3 regions of the Streptomyces sp. SDT5-1 genome follow, and region 1 is predicted to be linked to each of the others. Evidence: predicted binding sites of a transcription regulator. Region 1 holds the regulator's gene; each other region holds the start of a gene.
What was found. The regulator HrcA, encoded in region 1, represses chaperone genes, less so after heat shock. The targets are predictions, from matches to a motif close to TTNGCACTCNGNNNNNCNGAGTGCNAA.

Region 1 (6,579 bases):
GCTCGGGGCGGGACCCGATCACGTCAGCGCCTACGCCCTGATCGTCGAGGAGGGGACGCAGCTGGCGCGGCGGATCCGGCGCGGCGAGGTGCCGATGACCGACGACGACGTGCACGCGGACCGGTACCTGATCGCGGACGAGGTGCTCGGCGCGGCCGGGTTCGACTGGTACGAGGTGTCGAACTGGGCCACGTCCGACGCCGGGCGGTGCCTCCACAACGAGTTGTACTGGCGGGGGGCCGACTGGTGGGGGGCCGGGCCGGGGGCGCACTCGCACGTGGGTGGGGTGCGGTGGTGGAACGTGAAGCATCCGGGGGCGTATGCCGCGGCGCTGGCCGAGGGCCGGTCGCCCGGGGCGGGGCGGGAACTCCTCTCCGCCGAGGACCGTCGGGTCGAACGCATCCTCCTGGAACTCCGTCTCCGCGAAGGCTGCCCCTTGTCGCTCCTCCGTCCCGCCGGCCTGGCGGCGGCGGAACGTGCGCTGTCGGACGGCCTGTTGGAACGCGAGCCGTTCACGGCGGGCCGCGCGGTCCTCACGTTGCGCGGCCGCCTCCTGGCGGACGCGGTGGTCCGCGACGTGGTCGACTGACCCGGTCCTGGGTGCCGACGCGTGCCGTGGTCGACGCCTGACGTCCTAGTTGCGCGGCACCGAGGCGCCGACCCTTGCCACGCTCGGCGCTGCTGCGCGGCGCCGGGGTTCCGGACCTTGCCGTGGTCGGCGCCCTCCGCGGGTTCGGCCTGCGCCGGGCGCCGCCTTGCCCACCCTGCCGCCCAAGGCGGCATGTTGCCCAAGGCGCGTGTGGCTACCCGTAGCCATTGCGGTGCCCCGGGGTGCCTACGCCCCCGGAGGGCGCGGGTGGCCGGGGGTTACGACGGGGCCGTGACGAAGTCGATGAGTTCTTCGACGCGGCCGAGGAGTTCCGGCTGCAGGTCCTTGTACGTACGGACCCGCGAAAGGATGTGCTGCCACGCCTCCCCCGTGTTGGCGAAACGCCACCCCAGCGCCCGGCACACACCCGTCTTCCAGTCCTGCCCTCTGGGCACTCGCGGCCACGCCTCGATCCCCACCGCCCCCGGCTTCACCGCCTCCCAGATGTCGATGTACGGATGCCCCACGACCAGCGCGTGCTCGCTGGTCACCGACTGGGCGATCCGCCACTCCTTCGTACCGGGAACGAGGTGGTCCACCAGCACCCCGAGCCGCGCGTCCGGCCCCGGCGCGAACTCGGCGACGATCGCCGGAAGGTCGTCGACGCCCTCCAGGAACTCCACCGCCACACCTTCGATGCGCAGGTCGTCGCCCCAGACCCGTTCGATGAGCTCGGCGTCGTGCTTGCCCTCGACGTAGATCCGTCCGGCCCGCGCCACCCGCGCCCGCGCCCCGGGCACCGCCACGGACCCCGACGCCGTCCGCGTCGGCCGGACAGGGGTCGCGCCCGAGGGACGTACGAGCGTGACGACCTTCCCGTCGATCATGAAGCCGCGAGGGTCCATGGGAAACACGCGGTGCTTGCCGAAGCGGTCCTCCAGCGTGACCGTCGGCCCCTGCGCCGTCTTCTCGACCCGCACCACCGCCCCGCAGAACCCGGTGGTGACCTCCTCCACGACGAGGTCGGGCTCGGCCGGAACCTCGGGAGCCGGAGTTTTCCGCTTCCACGGAGGGGTCAGATCGGGGGAGTACTGGCGCATCCGCAAGACGATAAGAGAACAGCGCAGGCCAGGGTTACGACACGCCGAAACGCGCCGCCAATGTGGCACGCTGCTCGCGGACGAACCCGGCATTCACCGCCGAACCGTGCCCGGGAACGTACACCGCGTCCTCGCCCCCGAGGTCCAGCAGCCGGTCGAGCGCCGCCGACCAGTGCCGCGGCGCCGCGTCGGGCCCCGCCTGCGGCTCGCCCGACTCCTCCACCAGGTCACCGCAGAACACGACCTCGGGCCGCCCCGACGAGCCCCCCGGCACGAGGACCGCCAGATCGTGGCCCGTGTGCGCCGGACCGACGTTCGCGAGCAGCACCGTCAGCCCACCACCCAGGTCCAGCGTCCACTCCCCGCACACCCGGTGCGGCGGACCGACGAGCACGTCGACCGCCTCCTCCGCCGCGTCCGGCGCGACCCCGTGCCGCACCGCGTCCGCGCGCAGCTCATCCGCGCCGCGCTCGAAGACGACGTCGATGCCCACCGCCCCGTACACCTCGACCCCCGCGAACGCGCCCGTACCGAGCACATGGTCGAAGTGCGGATGGGTCAGAGCGACATGCGTCACTCTCCGGCCGGGACCGAGCAGCGCGCGCGTGTCGGCGCGCAGCCGGGCGCCTTCACGCAGTGAGGATCCGGTGTCGATCAGGAGCGCCGCGTCTTCACCCACGACGAGGCCGCTGGTGCAGTCCAGGCCGGGCAGCCGCACCCGCCCCACGTTCGGCGCCAGCTCCTCCCAGCCGGAAGCGGCCCAGTCGACCCGGTCGATACGTCGCGCGAGCTCCATACCCCGACGCTAGCGCCCTTGCCGGGCCCGTACCCACCGGCCGTACACTGAGCCGGGGACGATTGGCACTCGCCGACAGTGAGTGCCAAAGCAGGAAGATCGCAACGGCTGTTTCTGGAGGTGCGCGCCATGCTCAGTGAACGCAGGCTCGAAGTGCTGCGCGCCATCGTCCAGGACTATGTCGGCACCGAGGAGCCGGTCGGTTCCAAGGCGCTCACCGAGCGGCACAAGCTCGGCGTCTCACCGGCGACCGTGCGCAACGACATGGCTGTCCTGGAGGACGAGGGATTCATCGCCCAGCCGCACACCAGTGCCGGGCGGATCCCCACGGACAAGGGCTACCGCCTGTTCGTCGACAAGCTCACCGCCGTCAAGCCGATGACGGCCCCCGAGAAGCGCGCCATCCAGAACTTCCTGGACGGCGCCGTCGACCTCGACGACGTCGTCGGCCGCACCGTGCGGCTGCTCGCGCAGCTCACGCGGCAGGTGGCGATCGTCCAGTACCCGTCCCTGACCCGGTCCACCGTGCGCCATGTCGAGCTGCTCTCGCTGGCGCCCGCCCGTCTGATGCTCGTGCTGATCACGGACACCGGGCGTGTGGAGCAGCGGATGATCGACTGTCCCGCGCCGTTCGGCGAGGCGTCCCTGGCGGATCTGCGGGCCCGGCTGAACAGCCGCGTCGCGTCCCGCCGTTTCACGGACGTGCCGCAGCTGGTGCAGGACCTCCCCGAGGCCTTCGAGCAGGAGGACCGGGGTACGGTCTCCACGGTGCTCTCCACTCTGCTGGAGACGCTCGTCGAGGAGACGGAGGAGCGGTTGATGATCGGCGGCACCGCCAATCTCACCCGCTTCGGACATGACTTTCCCCTCACCATTCGTCCGGTGCTCGAGGCTCTCGAAGAGCAGGTCGTGCTCCTCAAGTTGCTTGGTGAGGTCGGAGATTCGGGCATGGCCGTACGGATCGGTCACGAGAACGCCCACGAAGGACTCAACTCCACGTCCGTCGTCTCCGTCGGCTACGGTTCGGGCGGCGAGGCAGTCGCCAAGCTGGGTGTCGTCGGACCGACACGCATGGATTACCCGGGAACGATGGGAGCAGTACGCGCAGTGGCACGTTACGTCGGACAGATCCTGGCGGAGTCGTAAGTGGCCACGGACTACTACGCCGTACTCGGCGTGCGCCGCGACGCTTCCCAGGACGAGATCAAGAAGGCCTTTCGAAGGCTTGCGCGTGAGCTTCACCCGGATGTGAATCCGGACCCGAAGACTCAGGAGCGCTTCAAGGAGATCAACGCCGCCTACGAGGTGCTCTCCGACCCGCAGAAGAAGCAGGTCTACGACCTCGGGGGCGACCCCCTGTCGCAGGGCGGCGGAGGCGGCGGGGCCGGTGGCTTCGGCGCCGGCGGCTTCGGCAACTTCTCCGACATCATGGACGCCTTCTTCGGTACGGCGTCGCAGCGCGGGCCCCGGTCCCGTACGCGGCGCGGCCAGGACGCCATGATCCGGCTGGAGGTCGAGCTCGACGAGGCGGCCTTCGGCACGACCAAGGACATCCAGGTCGACACCGCCGTGGTGTGCACGACGTGCAGCGGAGAGGGCGCCGCGCCCGGCACCTCCGCCCAGACCTGTGACATGTGTCGCGGTCGGGGCGAGGTCTCGCAGGTCACGCGGTCCTTCCTCGGCCAGGTCATGACGTCGCGGCCGTGCCCGCAGTGTCAGGGCTTCGGCACGGTGGTCCCGACCCCGTGCCCCGAGTGCGCCGGTGACGGCCGCATCCGCTCCCGTCGCACGCTGACGGTGAAGATCCCGGCCGGTGTCGACAACGGCACGCGGATCCAGCTCGCGGGCGAGGGCGAGGTCGGACCCGGTGGCGGTCCCGCCGGTGACCTCTACGTCGAGATCCACGAGCTGCCGCATCCGACCTTCCAGCGGCGCGGGGACGACCTGCACTGCACGGTGACCATTCCGATGACGGCGGCGGCGCTCGGTACGAAGGTGCCGCTCGAGACGCTCGACGGCATGGAGGAGATCGACATCCGGCCGGGCACGCAGTCCGGTCAGTCGGTTCCGCTGCACGGGCGCGGTGTCACGCATCTGCGGGGCGGCGGCCGCGGTGACCTCATCGTGCACGTCGAGGTCACGACGCCGCAGAAGCTGGATCCGGAGCAGGAGCGGGTGCTGCGTGAGCTGGCGAAGCTGCGGGGCGAGGAGCGGCCCACGGGCCAGTTCCAGCCCGGCCAGCAGGGACTCTTCTCCCGCCTGAAGGACGCGTTCAACGGCCGCTGAGCCGTTGGCCCCACGGCGGGTGGGGTCGCGCGGCGGTGCCGCGCGACCCCACCCGCCGTTTCCATTGCCCGGCACCGGTACCGGGGTACCGGGGTCTCTGCCGTGGCTGGGGCCACCGCCCCGCTCACGCGGCACCGGGTCCTGGGGCCTGTGCCGGGGTCGGCGCCCTTCGCGGGTGCGGCCTGCACCGGGGTGCGCCTGACGAAGGTGCGGCCTGCACCGTGCGTCGCCTTGCCCACACGTGACCGGGGCCCGTCGTCCGGTTGCGCGGCGTCCTGCTTCCCGGCTGTACCGGGGGCGACGCCTGCCGTGGCACCTGTGCCGCACCTCGGCCTGTCCCCGTTTCCCGCCCAATTTCCCGCCCGCCCGCCCCCTCCGGGGGCTCGGCCCCCGTGGGCCCGGTGTCCGTGTCGGGGTGGGCGCTGGATGCGGGTGCGACCTGCGTCGGGGTTTACGTCGACCGGGGTGCGCCTGACGAAGGTGCGGCCTGCACCGGGCCGCCTTGCCCTCACGTGACCGGGGCCCGTCGTCCGGTTGCGCGGCACCGCGATGCCCGGCTGCACCGGGGTCGACGCCTGCCGTGGCACGCGTGCCGCACCTCGGTCTGCCCCGGTTGCCCGCCTGTCTCCCGCCCTCCCGCCCCCTCCGGGGGCTCGGCCCCCGTGGGCCCGGTGTCCGTGTCGGGGTGGACGCCCTGACATGGGTGCGGCCTGCGCCGGGGTTTTACGTCGACCGTGGTCGACGCCTTCCGCGAGTGCACCCTGCACCGGGCGCCGCCTTGCCCACCCTGCCGCCCAAGGCGGCATGTTGCCCAAGGCGGTGTCGGCTGCCCGTCAGGGCGGGTGGGCCGTTCCGGCGGCCGTTTGCCCGAGGCGAGTCCCGGTCGGCCGCAATGGGCGGGTGCGCCGTTCCGGCGGCCGTTTGCCCGAGGCGAGTCCCGGTCGGCCGCCATGGGTGCGGGGCCGTCCCCGTGGCCGCTTGTCCGGGGCGGGTCACGGTCGACCCAATGGGTGGGCAACCCGTTCCGGCGGTTGCTCGCCTGCGGCGTGGTGCGGTCGACCGCAACGGGTGGGAAGCCGTCGCGGTGGTCGCTTGCCCAAGGCGCGGTCCGGTCGACCGCAACGGTGCGGGTGGCGCTCGCCTGCGGCGCGGTGCGGTCGACCGCAACGGGTGGGAAGCCGTCGCGGCGGGCGCTTGCCCAAGGCGCGGTCCGGTCGACCGCAGCGGTGCGGGCGACGCTCACCCGCGGCGCGGCGCGGACAACCGCAACCGTTGCGGTCCCCCGGGGAGCCGACGCCCCCGGAGGGGGCGGGTGGGTGGGAAATTGAGCGGCGGAGTCGAAGCGGTGGGTCAGGCAACGGGGCGCCTGTTGGGGCGGCGCAGGCAGGTGAATCGAGTCCCTGCGGCGATTGAGCAGCAGGGGCCGGGGCGGAGCCCCGTGGCGTAGGAACGGGTGGCCGGATGGAGACGGTGGGCCGGTGTCAAAGGGCGTGGCCCGTGGGGCCGGGCCCCCGGAGGGGGGAAATTGGGCGGCGGAGTGCGGGTGAGTAATCCGAGGAGCAATCCGAGCCCCTGCGGCGATTGAGCAGCGGGGGCCGGGGGCGGAAGTCCGACGCGGAGGGCACGGTGGGCCGGAGCGTGCGGATTCGGTGGGGTGAGGGGGACGTGGGACGATGCACGGTATGGCTTCCGCGGTGACCGATCTCTGCTCACATCCGATCGTGCAGGCCCCCATGGCCGGCGGCGCCTCGCAACCCGCGCTGGTCGCCGCGGTCGCCGAAGCCGGCGCCCTCGGCTTCCTCGCCGCC
Region 2 (6,579 bases), 1.9 Mb from region 1:
AGCGGGCTCGCCGGGGACGCGGTGTGCGATCTGCGGCACCACGGCGGCGACCATCAGGCCGTGTACGCGTACGCGCGCGAGGACCTGGACGCGTGGGCGGCGCGGCTCGAGCGGCCGCTGCCGAGCGGGGCGTTCGGCGAGAACCTCACGACGGAGGGGGTCGACGTCTCCGGCGCGAAGATCGGCGAGCGCTGGCGTGTCGGACCCGATCTGCTCCTCGAGGTCACCTCCGGGCGCATCCCGTGCCGGACCTTCCAGGGCCATCTGGGCGAGCGGGGCTGGGTCAAGCGGTTCACGCAGGAGGGGGCGCCGGGGGCGTACCTGCGGGTGCTCGAGCCGGGCGAGATCCGGGCGGGCGACGCGGTCGAGGTGGTGCACCGGCCCGACCACGAGGTGACGGTGGCGTTCCAGTTCCGGGCGGTGACGACGTCGCGGGAGCTGCTCCCCCGGCTCCTGGCGGCCGGGGACGCGCTGCACCCCGAGGCGCGGCGCTCCGCGCGTGAGTACGTCGAGAAGTACGGCTCGTAGGGCTCGCACCACCGGCGCCGGGCGCCGGGGCGTGATCACGAGCGGCGCTCCGTGCTCATAACCTTGGTGCATGACTACCGCTCTGATCACCGGATCCACCGCGGGCATCGGCGCCGCGTTCGCACGGCGACTCGCCGCCGACGGGCACAATCTGGTGCTCGTCGCGCGGGACACCAAACGGCTGCACGAGCAGGCGACGGAGCTGCACGACCGGCACGGCATCGAGGCCGAGGTGCTCACCGCCGACCTGTCCACGGACGACGGGATCGCGGCGGTCGAGGCGCGTTTGACGGACCGTAAGGCGGCGGTCGATCTACTCGTCAACAATGCCGGGTTCGGCAACAAGGGGCACTACCTGGAAGTCCCCATGGCCGACGAGCTGACGATGCTGAAGGTGCACTGCGAGGCGGTGCTGCGGCTGACGTCGGCCGCGGCGGGCGCGATGCGGGAGCGCGGGCGCGGCGGTGTCGTGAACGTGGCGTCGGTCGCGGCGTTCGTGCCGCGCGGCACCTACGGCGCGTCGAAGGCGTGGGTCGTGCAGTTCACGCAGGGCGCGGCGAAGGACCTGGCGGGCAGCGGGGTGCGGCTGATGGCGCTGTGCCCCGGCTTCGTCCGCACGGAGTTCCACTCGCGGGCCGGCATGGGCACGGGCAACATCCCGAAGTGGATGTGGCTCGACGCGGACAAGCTGGTGTCGGCGGCGCTCGCGGACCTGTCGCGCGGCCGCACGCTCTCGATCCCGGACCCCCGTTACAAGGCCCTGATGGGTGTGGTGAAGGTGACGCCGCGCTCGCTGCTGGGCGGCATCACGTCGCGCACGGGCCGCAAGTACGGCCCGCAGTAGGGCGAACGCCGAGGCCCGGCTCCCCGCGACGGGGAGCCGGGCCTCAGTCGTGCTCGGGTCAGTGCGCGTGACCGTGGCCGTGGCCCGCGGCCTCCGGCTCCTCCTCCGCCGGCTTCTCGACGACCAGGGTCTCGGTCGTGAGGAGCAGGGAGGCGATGGAGGCGGCGTTCTCCAGGGCGGAGCGCGTCACCTTGACCGGGTCGATGACGCCGGCCTTGACCAGGTCGACGTACTCGCCGGTCGCGGCGTTGTAGCCGTTGCCCTTCTCCAGGTCCTTGACCTTGGAGACGATCACGTAGCCCTCCTGGCCGGCGTTCTCGCCGATCCAGCGGAGCGGCTCGACGACGGCGCGGCGGACGACGGCGACACCGGTGGCCTCGTCGCCCTCCTTGCCGAGGGAGCCGTCGAGGACCTTGGAGGCGTGCACCAGGGCGGAGCCACCACCGGAGACGATGCCCTCCTCGACCGCGGCGCGGGTCGCGGAGATGGCGTCCTCCAGACGGTGCTTCTTCTCCTTGAGTTCGACCTCGGTGGCGGCACCCACGCGGATGACGCACACGCCGCCGGCGAGCTTCGCGAGGCGCTCCTGGAGCTTCTCGCGGTCCCAGTCGGAGTCCGTGTTCTCGATCTCGGCCTTGATCTGCGCGACGCGGCCCTGGACGTCCTCGGCCTTGCCGCCACCGTCGACGATGGTGGTGTCGTCCTTGGTGATGGTCACGCGGCGGGCGGAGCCCAGCACGTCGAGACCGGCCTGGTCGAGCTTGAGGCCGACCTCCTCGGCGATGACGGTGGCACCGGTGAGGGTGGCCATGTCCTGGAGCATCGCCTTGCGGCGGTCACCGAAGCCGGGGGCCTTCACGGCGACGGCGTTGAACGTGCCGCGGATCTTGTTCACGACCAGGGTCGACAGGGCCTCGCCCTCGACGTCCTCGGCGATGATCAGGAGCGGCTTGGAGCCACCGGCCTGGATGACCTTCTCGAGGAGCGGCAGGAGGTCCTGGATCGAACCGATCTTGCCCTGGTGGATCAGGATGTACGGGTCGTCGAGGACGGCCTCCATACGCTCCTGGTCGGTGACGAAGTACGGGGACAGGTAGCCCTTGTCGAAGGCCATGCCCTCGGTGAAGTCGAGCTCCAGGCCGAAGGTGTTGGACTCCTCGACGGTGATGACGCCGTCCTTGCCGACCTTGTCCATCGCCTCGGCGATGAGCTCGCCGACCTGGTTGTCCTGGGCGGACAGACCGGCGACGGCGGCGATGTCGGACTTCTCGTCGATCGGGCGGGCGGTCGCGAGGAGGTCCTCGGACACGGCCTTGACCGCGGCGTCGATGCCCTTCTTCAGGGCGGCCGGGGAGGCACCGGCGGCGACGTTGCGCAGGCCCTCCTTGACCAGGGCCTGGGCGAGAACGGTGGCGGTGGTCGTACCGTCACCGGCGATGTCGTTGGTCTTGGTGGCGACTTCCTTGACCAGCTGGGCGCCGAGGTTCTCGTACGGGTCCTCGACCTCGACCTCGCGGGCGATGGTGACACCGTCGTTGGTGATGGTGGGGGCGCCGAACTTCTTGTCGATGACGACGTTGCGGCCCTTGGGGCCGATCGTCACCTTGACCGTGTCGGCCAGCTTGTTGACGCCGCGCTCGAGGGCGCGACGGGCGTCCTCGTCGAACTTCAGGATCTTCGCCATGGGGCTGAATCAGTCCTCTCGAAACGAACCGCGCCCCTCGCACCCGGCATTCTCAGCGGGGGCCAGGGGCGCAGCTCAAAGCATTCTGCTTCGGTGAAGCTTGGAAAGCCTCGGTGAATTACTTCTCGACGATCGCGAGCACGTCGCGGGCCGAGAGGACGAGGTACTCGTCGCCGTTGTACTTCACCTCGGTGCCGCCGTACTTGCTGTAGAGCACGACATCGCCGACCTGGACGTCGAGCGGCAGACGCTCGCCGTTCTCGAAGCGGCCGGGACCCACGGCGAGGACGGCGCCCTCCTGGGGCTTCTCCTTCGCGGTGTCCGGAATGACCAGGCCCGAAGCCGTGGTCTGCTCGGCGTCGAGCGGCTGGACCACAATGCGGTCCTCGAGCGGCTTGATGGCAACCTTGGAGCTGGTGGTCGTCACGATCCGACCTCCCCCTTCGGAGATCTCACGGGGTTAACTGTCTGAGGTGGCGACCAGGTGGATCCGTCGTCGCGGGTGCCGGACCTGCCCGTCGCTGTTGGCACTCTCCTGCGGGGAGTGCCAGAGCCGAGACTATGACCGCGATTAGCACTCGGTCAAGCGGACTGCTAATCGACTCCGTCGCGACCTCGATTCGGGGGCCGTTTCCCGAGGGGTTTCACAGGTAGTTCTCCAGGGGCGCCACCGTGTAGCCCTCGGACTCGATGCGGTGGAGGAGTTGGCGTGTCGTGGCCGGGTGGGCGCCGATGATGTCGCCGGGGTGCAGCGGCGCTCCGTCCGGCTCGCGCCACAGGACGACCGCGTCGACGCCGCACGCGGCGGCGGCCCGCAGGGTGTTCCCGTCGTACGCGCCCGACGGCGGGTGGAACAGCCGGGGCGCCGTGCCGAACCGGCCCTCGATGCGGTCGCGCTGGCCGCAGATCTCGGCGTGCTGCTCGACGTAGCCGAGACCCGGCAGGAACGGGCGGGTGAGCGTGCGGTTCTGCACCTGGACGCCGAGGGCGCGCAGTTCGCGCAGGCGGCCCTCGCCCCGGCCCGCGGCGAACAGCGAGAGCGGCAGCCGGCGCTCGCGGACCAGGTCGACGAGGCGCGCGCCCGCCCCGTCCTCGTACGCGAGGAAGACCACCCTGTCGTGGGTCGGGACCCGGGAGACGACCGGCGGGACGGTCCTGTGCGGCGGCGCCCCCGCGGCCGTACGCGCGTCCGGGGCGGGGCGCTGGGCGCAGCCCGCGAGCACGGCGGCGATCGCCATGACCCCGACGGCGAACCGCGCCCGCGCCCCGCGCGCTGTCACAGGTAGTCCTCCAGGCGCGCCACCGCGTACCCCTTGGCGTGCAGGTGGTCCATGAGGTTGCGGATCATGTCGGGCATCGTGCCCTTCCAGTCCTTCCGGCCCCTGAAGTGCGTGAGCAGGATGTCGCCGGGATGGATGTCGCGGTCCCACTCGCGGTAGTCCATGCGGTCCACGAAGGCCTCGGCGTTCCAGATCGGGGCGTACTCGATGCCGCAGGCCTTGGCGGCGCGCAGGGTGTCCCGGTTGTAGTCGCCGAAGGGCGGACGGAAGAGCGTGGGGCGCTTGCCGTACTTCTTCTCGATGACGTCCTGCATCCCGCAGATCTCCTGCTTCTGCCGCGCGTACGACAGTCCCGGCAGGAACGGGTGGTGCAGCGTGTGGTTGTTGAGGGTGACGCCGCGGGCCTGCATCTGCTTGAAGTAGCCGTACCGCGGCTTCACTTCGGCGTCGGTCAGGAACGCCGTGTACGGGATCCGCAGCTCGCTCATCATCTTCAGGAACCGGGGGTCCTTCTCGGCGCCGTCGTCGATGGTGAGGAAGACGATCTTGTGTTTGGTCGGGACCGTGGTGAACACGGGCGGCAGGCCGAGCCGCTTCTGGCCCTCGACCTCGAAGCCGGGGCGGGCCTCGATGCGCGGCTTCTTCGCCGGAGGGGGCGGGGCGGTCAGCGGGACGCCCTTCAGGCCCCAGCGCTTCGACGCCGCGACGAGGGCGGCCCGCTCGGCGCGCAGCTTCGTCGCGTACGCGTCGAGGGCGCGGGCCGGTGCGGCCTTGAGGGCACCCTTGGCCTGCTGGCCGGGGGCCGGTCGCACGCGGGGGTCCCGCTCCGACTCGGCGCCGCCCGCGCAGCCCGCGGCGAGGGCGGACGCGGCGAGCAGGCCGCCGACGACGCGCACGCCGCGTCTCTTCCTGGCACCCCTTCGGGCGATTTCTTCGTTTTGTCGTACGAGTCGCATGGCGCCGGATCCTGGCAGCTCGGGGGCCGGTTGCCGGGGCGACACCGCCGCCTGGCGCGAGGCGTCGCCCGCCTGGCCCACAATGGGCCGGGTGAACGACCCCGCCGCCTTCTCCGCCCTGCTGACCCCCGAGGGCCGCGCCCTGCTCGACGAACTCCGTGAGCACGACCCGGCCCAGGAACTCGCCCTCGCCACCAGGCTGCGCCGCGACCATCCGGTCGAGCTGGTGTCCGCGGCGCTCGCGCAGGCGCGGTTGCGGCAGCGGGCGGTGGCGAAGTTCGGGGCCGAGGACGCGGCGCGGATGTTCTTCACGCCGAACGGCGTGGAGCAGGCGACGCGTACGAGCGTGGCGGCGTACCGGGCCGAGGCGTTCAGAGACCTCGGGGTGCGGTCCGTGGCCGACCTCTGCTGCGGCATCGGCGGCGACGCGATCGCGCTGGCCCGCGCGGGCGTACGGGTGCTTGCCGTCGACCGGGACCCGCTGACCTGCGCGGTGGCGCGGGCGAACGCGGAGGCGCTCGGGCTCGACGGGCTCATCGAGGTGCGCGAGGCGGATGTGACCGAGGTGGACACGTCCGGGTACGACGCGGTGTTCGTCGACCCGGCGCGGCGCTCCACGAAACGGGGCCGGATCTTCGACCCCGAGGCGTACTCGCCTCCGCTGTCCTGGGCGGTGTCCGCGGCGCTCGGGGCGGAACGGGCCGCGCTGAAGATCGCGCCCGGGATCCCGCACGAGGCGATTCCGGCGGAGGCCGAGGCGGAGTGGATCTCGGACGGGGGTGACGTGAAGGAGGCCGTGCTGTGGTTCGGCACGGCGGCGCCGGGGCGGATGCGGGCGACGCTGCTCCCGGGGCCGCGTTCCCTGACCGGCACCGGACTCCCCGACCCCGAAGTGCGGCCCGTCGGACGGTACTTGTACGAGCCCGACGGCGCGGTCATCCGGGCGCATCTGGTCGCCGAGGTGGCGGCGGAGGTCGACGGGGGCCTGCTCGACGAGACGATCGCGTACGTGACATCGGACGCGCTGCACCCGACGCCCTACGCGTCCGCCTACGAGATCACCGACCAACTCCCCTTCAACGTAAAGAAATTGAAGGCGCTGCTACGGGAGCGCGAGATCGGGATCCTGACGGTGAAGAAGCGCGGCTCCGCGGTCGAACCGGAGGAACTCCGCCGCAAGGCGATGCCGAAGCCGTACGGCAAACGTTCGACGACGGTCTTCCTCACGCGGGTCTCGGGCGCCCCCACGATGCTCCTCGGCACACCGGTGTCCTGACGGCTCCCGTG
Region 3 (6,579 bases), 1.5 Mb from region 1:
GCCACCGCATCGACGGCGTCGCCACCGAGGACGCGATCCGCCGGGCGCTCTCCCTCCTCGCGTAACCACCCGCACTTACGTCACCCAAGGACACCGTCATGCACTGGCTCCACCTCTCCCTCGCCGTCGTCTTCGAGATCACCGTCGCCCTCACCGCCGGCCGCGCCCAGGGCTTCACCCGCCCCGGCTGGACCATCGCCACGCTGCTCAGCGGCGGCATCGCCACCTACCTCCTCAGCCAGGCCCTGCTGACCTTCGAGGTCGGTGTCGGCTACGCGATCTGGACCGCGTCCGCCGGTGTCGGAATCGTCGTCCTCGGCGCGCTCCTGTTCGGGCAGCGCCTCGACTGGCGCAAGTTCCTCGGCATCGCCGCCGTCATCGTCGGAGTCGTCGGCCTCCAGCTCAGCGGCGCGGCCTGACCGCCCGCGCACCCGTCGACCTGCGAAAACACGATCCGCGCAAACACGAGAACACCCCGCGAAAGGAACCCTCATGTCCACCACCGCCGCCACCACTGCCACCGCCTCCGCCGACACGTCCGCCGAGGCCACCACGCGCGGGGACCGCGCCCGCGCCTGGCCGGTGCTGCTGCTCGCCGGGGCCTTCGAGATCGCCTACGCCCTGGCCGTGGGCGGCAGCCAGGGCTTCACGGTGCTGTCCTGGTCGCTCGTCGCCGTCGCCTTCTTCCTGCTGACGCTCTTCGCCCTGAGCCTGGCCCTGCGCACCATCGACGTCGGTATCGGATACGCCGTGTGGGCCGGCATCGGCGCCGTCGGCGCGGCGCTGCTCGGCCCTGTCTTCTTCGACGAGACGCTCACCCCGGCCAAGGGCCTCTGGCTCGCCCTGATCATCGGCGGCGTCGTCTGGCTCAAGCTCTCGGACGGCCCGAAGCGGTGACGTCACCCCAGGCCGTCGCTCGGCATGCGGGGGGCCTCGGCCTCCCGCATCCTGAGCGCATGGCTGACAGCACCTTTTCGAAGATCTCCTGGACCGAGTTCCGCCCGGACCGGCGCCTGCTGACGGCGGGCGCCGTGCTCACGGGGGTCGGCACGCTCACGGCGATGGCCGGTGCGGGCGTCCTCGTCTACGAGCTGGCCCGCGCGGGCCGCAGCTGGACCGGAACGTGGGACACCCCACCGTCCGAACTCGCCACCCGCGCCTTCCACCAGGCGCAGGCCGCCGCCACCAGCGCGGGGCGCGCGGGGCGCGACACCTGGAAGTCCTTCCAGGAGAACGCGGCATAACGCACAAGGGCGGCCCCGACTCGGCGAAGAGTCGGGGCCGCCCTCTGCTACGGACGGGCTGAACCGTTACCGGCTCAGAAGTCCATGTCACCGCCCGGCATGCCGCCCGGAGCGGCCGCGGCGGCCTTCTCCGGCTTGTCGGCGATGACGGCCTCGGTGGTGAGGAACAGCGCGGCGATGGAGGCGGCGTTCTGCAGCGCGGAGCGCGTCACCTTCGCCGGGTCGATGATGCCCTCGGCGATCATGTCGACGTAGTCGCCCGTGGCGGCGTTCAGACCGTGACCGACGGTCAGGTTGCGCACCTTCTCCACGACGACGCCACCCTCGAGACCACCGTTGACGGCGATCTGCTTGAGCGGGGCCTCCAGGGCGAGCTTCACGGCGTTGGCGCCGGTCGCCTCGTCACCCTCGAGCTCGAGCTTCTCGAAGACCGCGGAGGCCTGGAGGAGGGCCACGCCACCACCGGCGACGATGCCCTCTTCGACGGCCGCCTTCGCGTTGCGGACGGCGTCCTCGATGCGGTGCTTGCGCTCCTTGAGCTCGACCTCGGTGGCCGCGCCCGCCTTGATGACGGCCACGCCGCCGGCGAGCTTGGCGAGGCGCTCCTGGAGCTTCTCGCGGTCGTAGTCCGAGTCGCTGTTCTCGATCTCGGCACGGATCTGGTTGACGCGACCCTGGACCTGGTCGCTGTCACCGGCGCCGTCGACGATGGTCGTCTCGTCCTTGGTGATGACGACCTTGCGGGCGCGGCCGAGCAGGTCGAGACCGGCGTTCTCCAGCTTGAGGCCGACCTCCTCGGAGATGACGGTGCCGCCCGTGAGGATGGCGATGTCGCCGAGCATGGCCTTGCGGCGGTCACCGAAGCCCGGGGCCTTGACGGCGACGGACTTGAAGGTGCCACGGATCTTGTTGACGACCAGGGTCGACAGGGCCTCGCCCTCGACGTCCTCGGCGATGATCAGCAGCGGCTTGCCGGACTGCATGACCTTCTCGAGCAGCGGAAGGAGGTCCTTCACGTTGCCGATCTTCGAGTTGACGATCAGGATGTACGGGTCCTCGAGCGAGGCCTCCATACGCTCCATGTCGGTGGCGAAGTACGCCGAGATGTAGCCCTTGTCGAAGCGCATACCCTCGGTGAGCTCCAGCTCCAGACCGAAGGTCTGGGACTCCTCGACGGTGATGACGCCTTCCTTGCCGACCTTGTCCATGGCCTCGGCGATGAGCTCGCCGATCTGGGTGTCGGCGGCCGAGATGGAGGCGGTGGAGGCGATCTGCTCCTTGGTCTCCACCTCCTTGGCCTGCTCGAGAAGGGCGGCGGAGACGGCCTCGGTGGCGCGCTCGATGCCGCGCTTCAGGGCCATCGGGTTGGCGCCGGCGGCGACGTTGCGCAGGCCCTCGCGGACCAGGGCCTGGGCCAGGACGGTCGCGGTCGTCGTGCCGTCACCGGCGACGTCGTCCGTCTTCTTCGCGACCTCCTTGACCAGCTCGGCGCCGATCTTCTCGTACGGGTCCTCGAGCTCGATCTCCTTGGCGATGGACACACCATCGTTGGTGATCGTGGGGGCGCCCCACTTCTTCTCGAGGACGACGTTGCGACCCTTGGGGCCCAGGGTCACCTTGACGGCGTCGGCGAGCTGGTTCATGCCGCGCTCGAGGCCGCGCCGTGCCTCCTCGTCGAACGCGATGATCTTGGCCATGTGAAGTGGTCCTCCCGGACGGGGTGGAAACGCAAAAGGACCGTGCTGGTGCCCGCGACGGACGGCCTGCACACCTTGTGGCTCCTTGCACCACCCGGCCTGCGGACCTCACCGACCCGATCCAAGTTTTGTCACTCTCACTCGGAGAGTGCTAAGCCCAATGATTAGCACTCGACCCCTTCGAGTGCAAGGTGCTCCCCTGAACGCGCACGTCCCGGGCAGCACGAAGGGCCCGCCCCCGGTGAACCGGGAGACGAGCCCTCCATGACGTGCGACGTGCAAGCTTGCAGTCTGACGCGCGCGTTCAGCCGGCGGCCACGCGGACCATGTCGGCCTGCGGCCCCTTCTGGCCCTGCGAGATCTCGAACTCGACCCGCTGACCCTCTTCGAGGGTGCGGTAGCCGTCCATCTGAATCGCGCTGTAGTGGACGAAAACATCCGCACCACCGTCGACCGCGATGAAGCCGTACCCCTTCTCCGCGTTGAACCACTTGACGGTGCCCTGAGCCATGCCTAACTCCCCTATTACTGGCCCTTGCACAGGACCGCACTTCGCGGACCCGGGTCAGACCTCACCCCCCATTGGTTGGGGGTGTGCGCCGGAACGCGTCGACCGCGGCTGAATGTATCTGCCCAACTGCCGTCTGCAACAGGTCAATCGGACGAGAATTCTGGGCACGCCAGATCGGGGAAACCGGGGCAACTCACCGGTTCTCAGGGCAACTCGGGCCGCACAAATGCCGTAAAGGACCCGAAAGGGCAGGGCACTTTGGCTGCTTCTTGTCGGGCCGCGGGCGAGAACTCATATGCGCCCGTCATGCACCGTTCGTGAAATCGCAGCAGCTTCCCCAACTGTACCGCGCTCAACCATGCAGAATTGCCCCCTCCGCTTCTCTCGCGGAGGGGGCAATTCAGACGACAGTGGGTAATCGATCAGCCGCCGGCGACGGCGGGGATGATCGAGACGCCCGCGCCGTCGGGCGTGGCCGTCTCCAGGCCCTGCTCGAAGCGGACGTCGTCGTCGTTCACGTACACGTTGACGAAGCGACGCAGCTTGCCCTGGTCGTCGAGGACGCGGGCGGCGATGCCGGTGTGGTTCTTCTCGAGGTCGGCGATGACGTCGGCGAGGGTGGCGCCCTCGGCGGGGACCTCGGCCTGGCCGCCGGTGTAGGTGCGCAGGATGGTGGGGATGCGGACGTTGACGCTCATGCTGGGAACTCCCGTTGCTGCGAAGTCGGTGGGCTCAGTGGCGGGCCGGGCTCAGTGGTCGGCGGCGAGACCGGCGTCGCGGAACGCGTCCAGGCTCGGCCGGATGGTGGCGGTGGCCTGAGAGGAATCGGCGACCGCGTCGAGCGTCTTGAGCCCGTCACCGGTGTTCAGGACGACGGTGGTGAGCGAGGGGTCGATCTGGCCCGCCTCGATGAGCTTCTTCGTGACGCCGAGCGTCACACCGCCCGCGGTCTCCGCGAAGATGCCCTCCGTGCGCGCGAGCAGCTTGATCGCCTCGACGACCTGCTCGTCGTTCACGTCCTCCACGGCGCCGCCGGTGCGGCGGGCGATGTCGAGGACGTACGGGCCGTCGGCCGGGTTGCCGATGGCGAGGGACTTGGCGATGGTGTCCGGCTTCTGCGGGCGGACGACGTCGTGGCCGCCCTTGTACGCGACGGAGACCGGCGAGCAGCCCTCGGCCTGGGCGCCGAAGAGCTTGTAGGGCTTGTCCTCGACGAGGCCCAGCTTGATCAGCTCCTTCAGACCCTTGTCGATCTTCGTGAACTGGGAGCCGGACGCGATCGGGATGACCAGCTGGTCGGGCAGCTGCCAGCCGAGCTGCTCGCAGATCTCGTACGCGAGCGTCTTGGAACCCTCGCCGTAGTACGGGCGCAGGTTCACGTTCACGAAGCCCCAGCCCTCGCCCAGCGGGTCGCCGATGAGCTCGGAGCAGAAGCGGTTCACATCGTCGTAGTTGCCCTCGATGGCGACGAGGTCACCGCCGTAGACACCGGCCATGACGACCTTGCCCTGCTCCAGGTCGTGCGGGATGAACACGCAGGAGCGGAAGCCGGCGCGGGCGGCCGCGGCGCCGACGGCGCCGGCCAGGTTGCCGGTGGAGGAGCAGGAGAGGGTGGTGAAGCCGAAGGCGCGGGCGGCCTCGATGGCCTGCGCGACGACGCGGTCCTTGAAGGAGTGCGTGGGGTTGCCGGAGTCGTCCTTGACGAACAACTTGCCCTCGGCGACGCCCAGTTCACGGCCGAGGTTGTCGGCCTTGACGAGCTTGGTCCAGCCGGGGTTCAGGTTCGGCTTCTCGGCGACGTCGGCCGGGACGGGGAGGAGCGGGGCGTAGCGCCAGATGTTGGCGGGGCCGGCCTCGATCTGCTTGCGGAGCGCCTCGGGGTCGCCGTCGGGCAGGTCGTAGGCGACTTCGAGCGGTCCGAAACACTCGACGCAGGCGAAGACGGGGCCGAGCGGGACGACGGCGCCGCACTCCCGGCAGGAAAGGCCGGAGGCAGGACCGAGATCAACGGTCTTGGCGGTCGTTTCGGTGGCGACAGTCTGTACAGCCATGAGAGGCGAGGCCCTTTCTCCTCATCTTCCTCGCGACGCATCTCGCCGCGAGACGGATTTGGCACCTTCACTAGCCGGGAGCCTCGCGGGCGCACTGCGATGTGCGGACGAGACCGGCTGGAGGGTTGCCGGGGCTTCAACGGGCCGTATCCCTCTGCCCCTCTGGATGAGCGGTATTCGATTGTGTGCATTCGTTTGTGGAACGGTCGACCACCCCCGACATGCGGCGGTCATCGGCCTTGTTCAAGACTGTAACCGAAGGCCCGGACCCTTGAGATAGTCGTCCGAACCGCGAGATGGATCACATGCGGATCCTTAGGGAAGGAACCCAGACCGTGCTGGAAGAGGTCGAGCGCTGGCTGAACAGGCGCTCCTGGTCGGTGGCGGATCATCCCTTGCACCGGGTGATCGCCGCCAAGCACGCGTCGGGCCAGACCGTGAGCGTCGTCCTGCCCGCGCTCGACGAGGAGGAGACGGTCGGGGAGATCGTCTCCGCGATACGCGGCTCGCTGATGACGGAGGCGGTGCCGCTCGTCGACGAACTCGTGGTGATCGACTCCGGGTCCACCGACCGCACGTCGGAGGTCGCGGCGGCGGCCGGGGCGCGCGTCGTGCACCGGGACACGGTGCTGCCGAGGATCGCGGCGGGCCCCGGCAAGGGCGAGGTGCTGTGGCGCTCGCTGTTCGTCACGTCGGGCGACATCGTGTGCTTCGTCGACGCCGACCTGAAGGAGTTCTCGCCGGACTTCGTCTCCGGGATCGTCGGCCCGCTGCTCACCGAGCCGAGCGTGCACTTCGTGAAGGCGATGTACGACCGTCCGCTGGCGGGGGCCGCGGGGCAGGGCGGCCGGGTGACCGAGCTGATGGCCCGCCCGATCCTCAATCTGCACTGGCCGCGGCTGGCCGGATTCGTGCAGCCGTTGGGCGGCGAGTACGCGGCCCGGCGCTCGCTCCTCGAACGGCTGCCGTTCCCCGTGGGGTACGGCGTGGAGCTGGGGCTGCTCGTGGACGCGCTGCACACCGTGGGCCTCGACGGTCTCGCCCAGGTCGACGTCGGGGTGCGCAAGCACCGGCAC

Region 2: the regulator HrcA is predicted to act here: its motif matches at 3,628-3,654, upstream of groES (co-chaperone GroES).
Region 3: the regulator HrcA is predicted to act here: its motif matches at 3,070-3,096, upstream of groL (chaperonin GroEL).

The regions. Positions count from the first base shown of each region.
Region 1 is NZ_CM125963.1:3,167,810-3,174,388, reverse strand. It holds gene hemW (radical SAM family heme chaperone HemW) at 1-589, shown strand, start outside; gene ACTWJ8_RS14840 (DUF3097 domain-containing protein) at 868-1,689, opposite strand; gene ACTWJ8_RS14835 (MBL fold metallo-hydrolase) at 1,724-2,485, opposite strand; gene hrcA (heat-inducible transcriptional repressor HrcA) at 2,615-3,631, shown strand; gene dnaJ (molecular chaperone DnaJ) at 3,632-4,771, shown strand; gene ACTWJ8_RS14820 (nitronate monooxygenase) at 6,454-6,579, shown strand, end outside.
Region 2 is NZ_CM125963.1:5,028,984-5,035,562, reverse strand. It holds gene ACTWJ8_RS23370 (MOSC domain-containing protein) at 1-528, shown strand, start outside; gene ACTWJ8_RS23365 (SDR family NAD(P)-dependent oxidoreductase) at 599-1,372, shown strand; gene groL (chaperonin GroEL) at 1,431-3,056, opposite strand; gene groES (co-chaperone GroES) at 3,175-3,483, opposite strand; gene ACTWJ8_RS23350 (polysaccharide deacetylase family protein) at 3,701-4,336, opposite strand; gene ACTWJ8_RS23345 (polysaccharide deacetylase family protein) at 4,333-5,292, opposite strand; gene ACTWJ8_RS23340 (THUMP-like domain-containing protein) at 5,375-6,568, shown strand.
Region 3 is NZ_CM125963.1:4,714,170-4,720,748, reverse strand. It holds gene ACTWJ8_RS21825 (DsbA family oxidoreductase) at 1-65, shown strand, start outside; gene ACTWJ8_RS21820 (DMT family transporter) at 99-419, shown strand; gene ACTWJ8_RS21815 (DMT family transporter) at 493-897, shown strand; gene ACTWJ8_RS21810 (hypothetical protein) at 957-1,244, shown strand; gene groL (chaperonin GroEL) at 1,319-2,941, opposite strand; gene ACTWJ8_RS21800 (cold-shock protein) at 3,246-3,452, opposite strand; gene ACTWJ8_RS21795 (MoaD/ThiS family protein) at 3,875-4,150, opposite strand; gene thrC (threonine synthase) at 4,202-5,503, opposite strand; SAM riboswitch class I at 5,522-5,676, opposite strand; gene ACTWJ8_RS21785 (glucosyl-3-phosphoglycerate synthase) at 5,839-6,579, shown strand, end outside.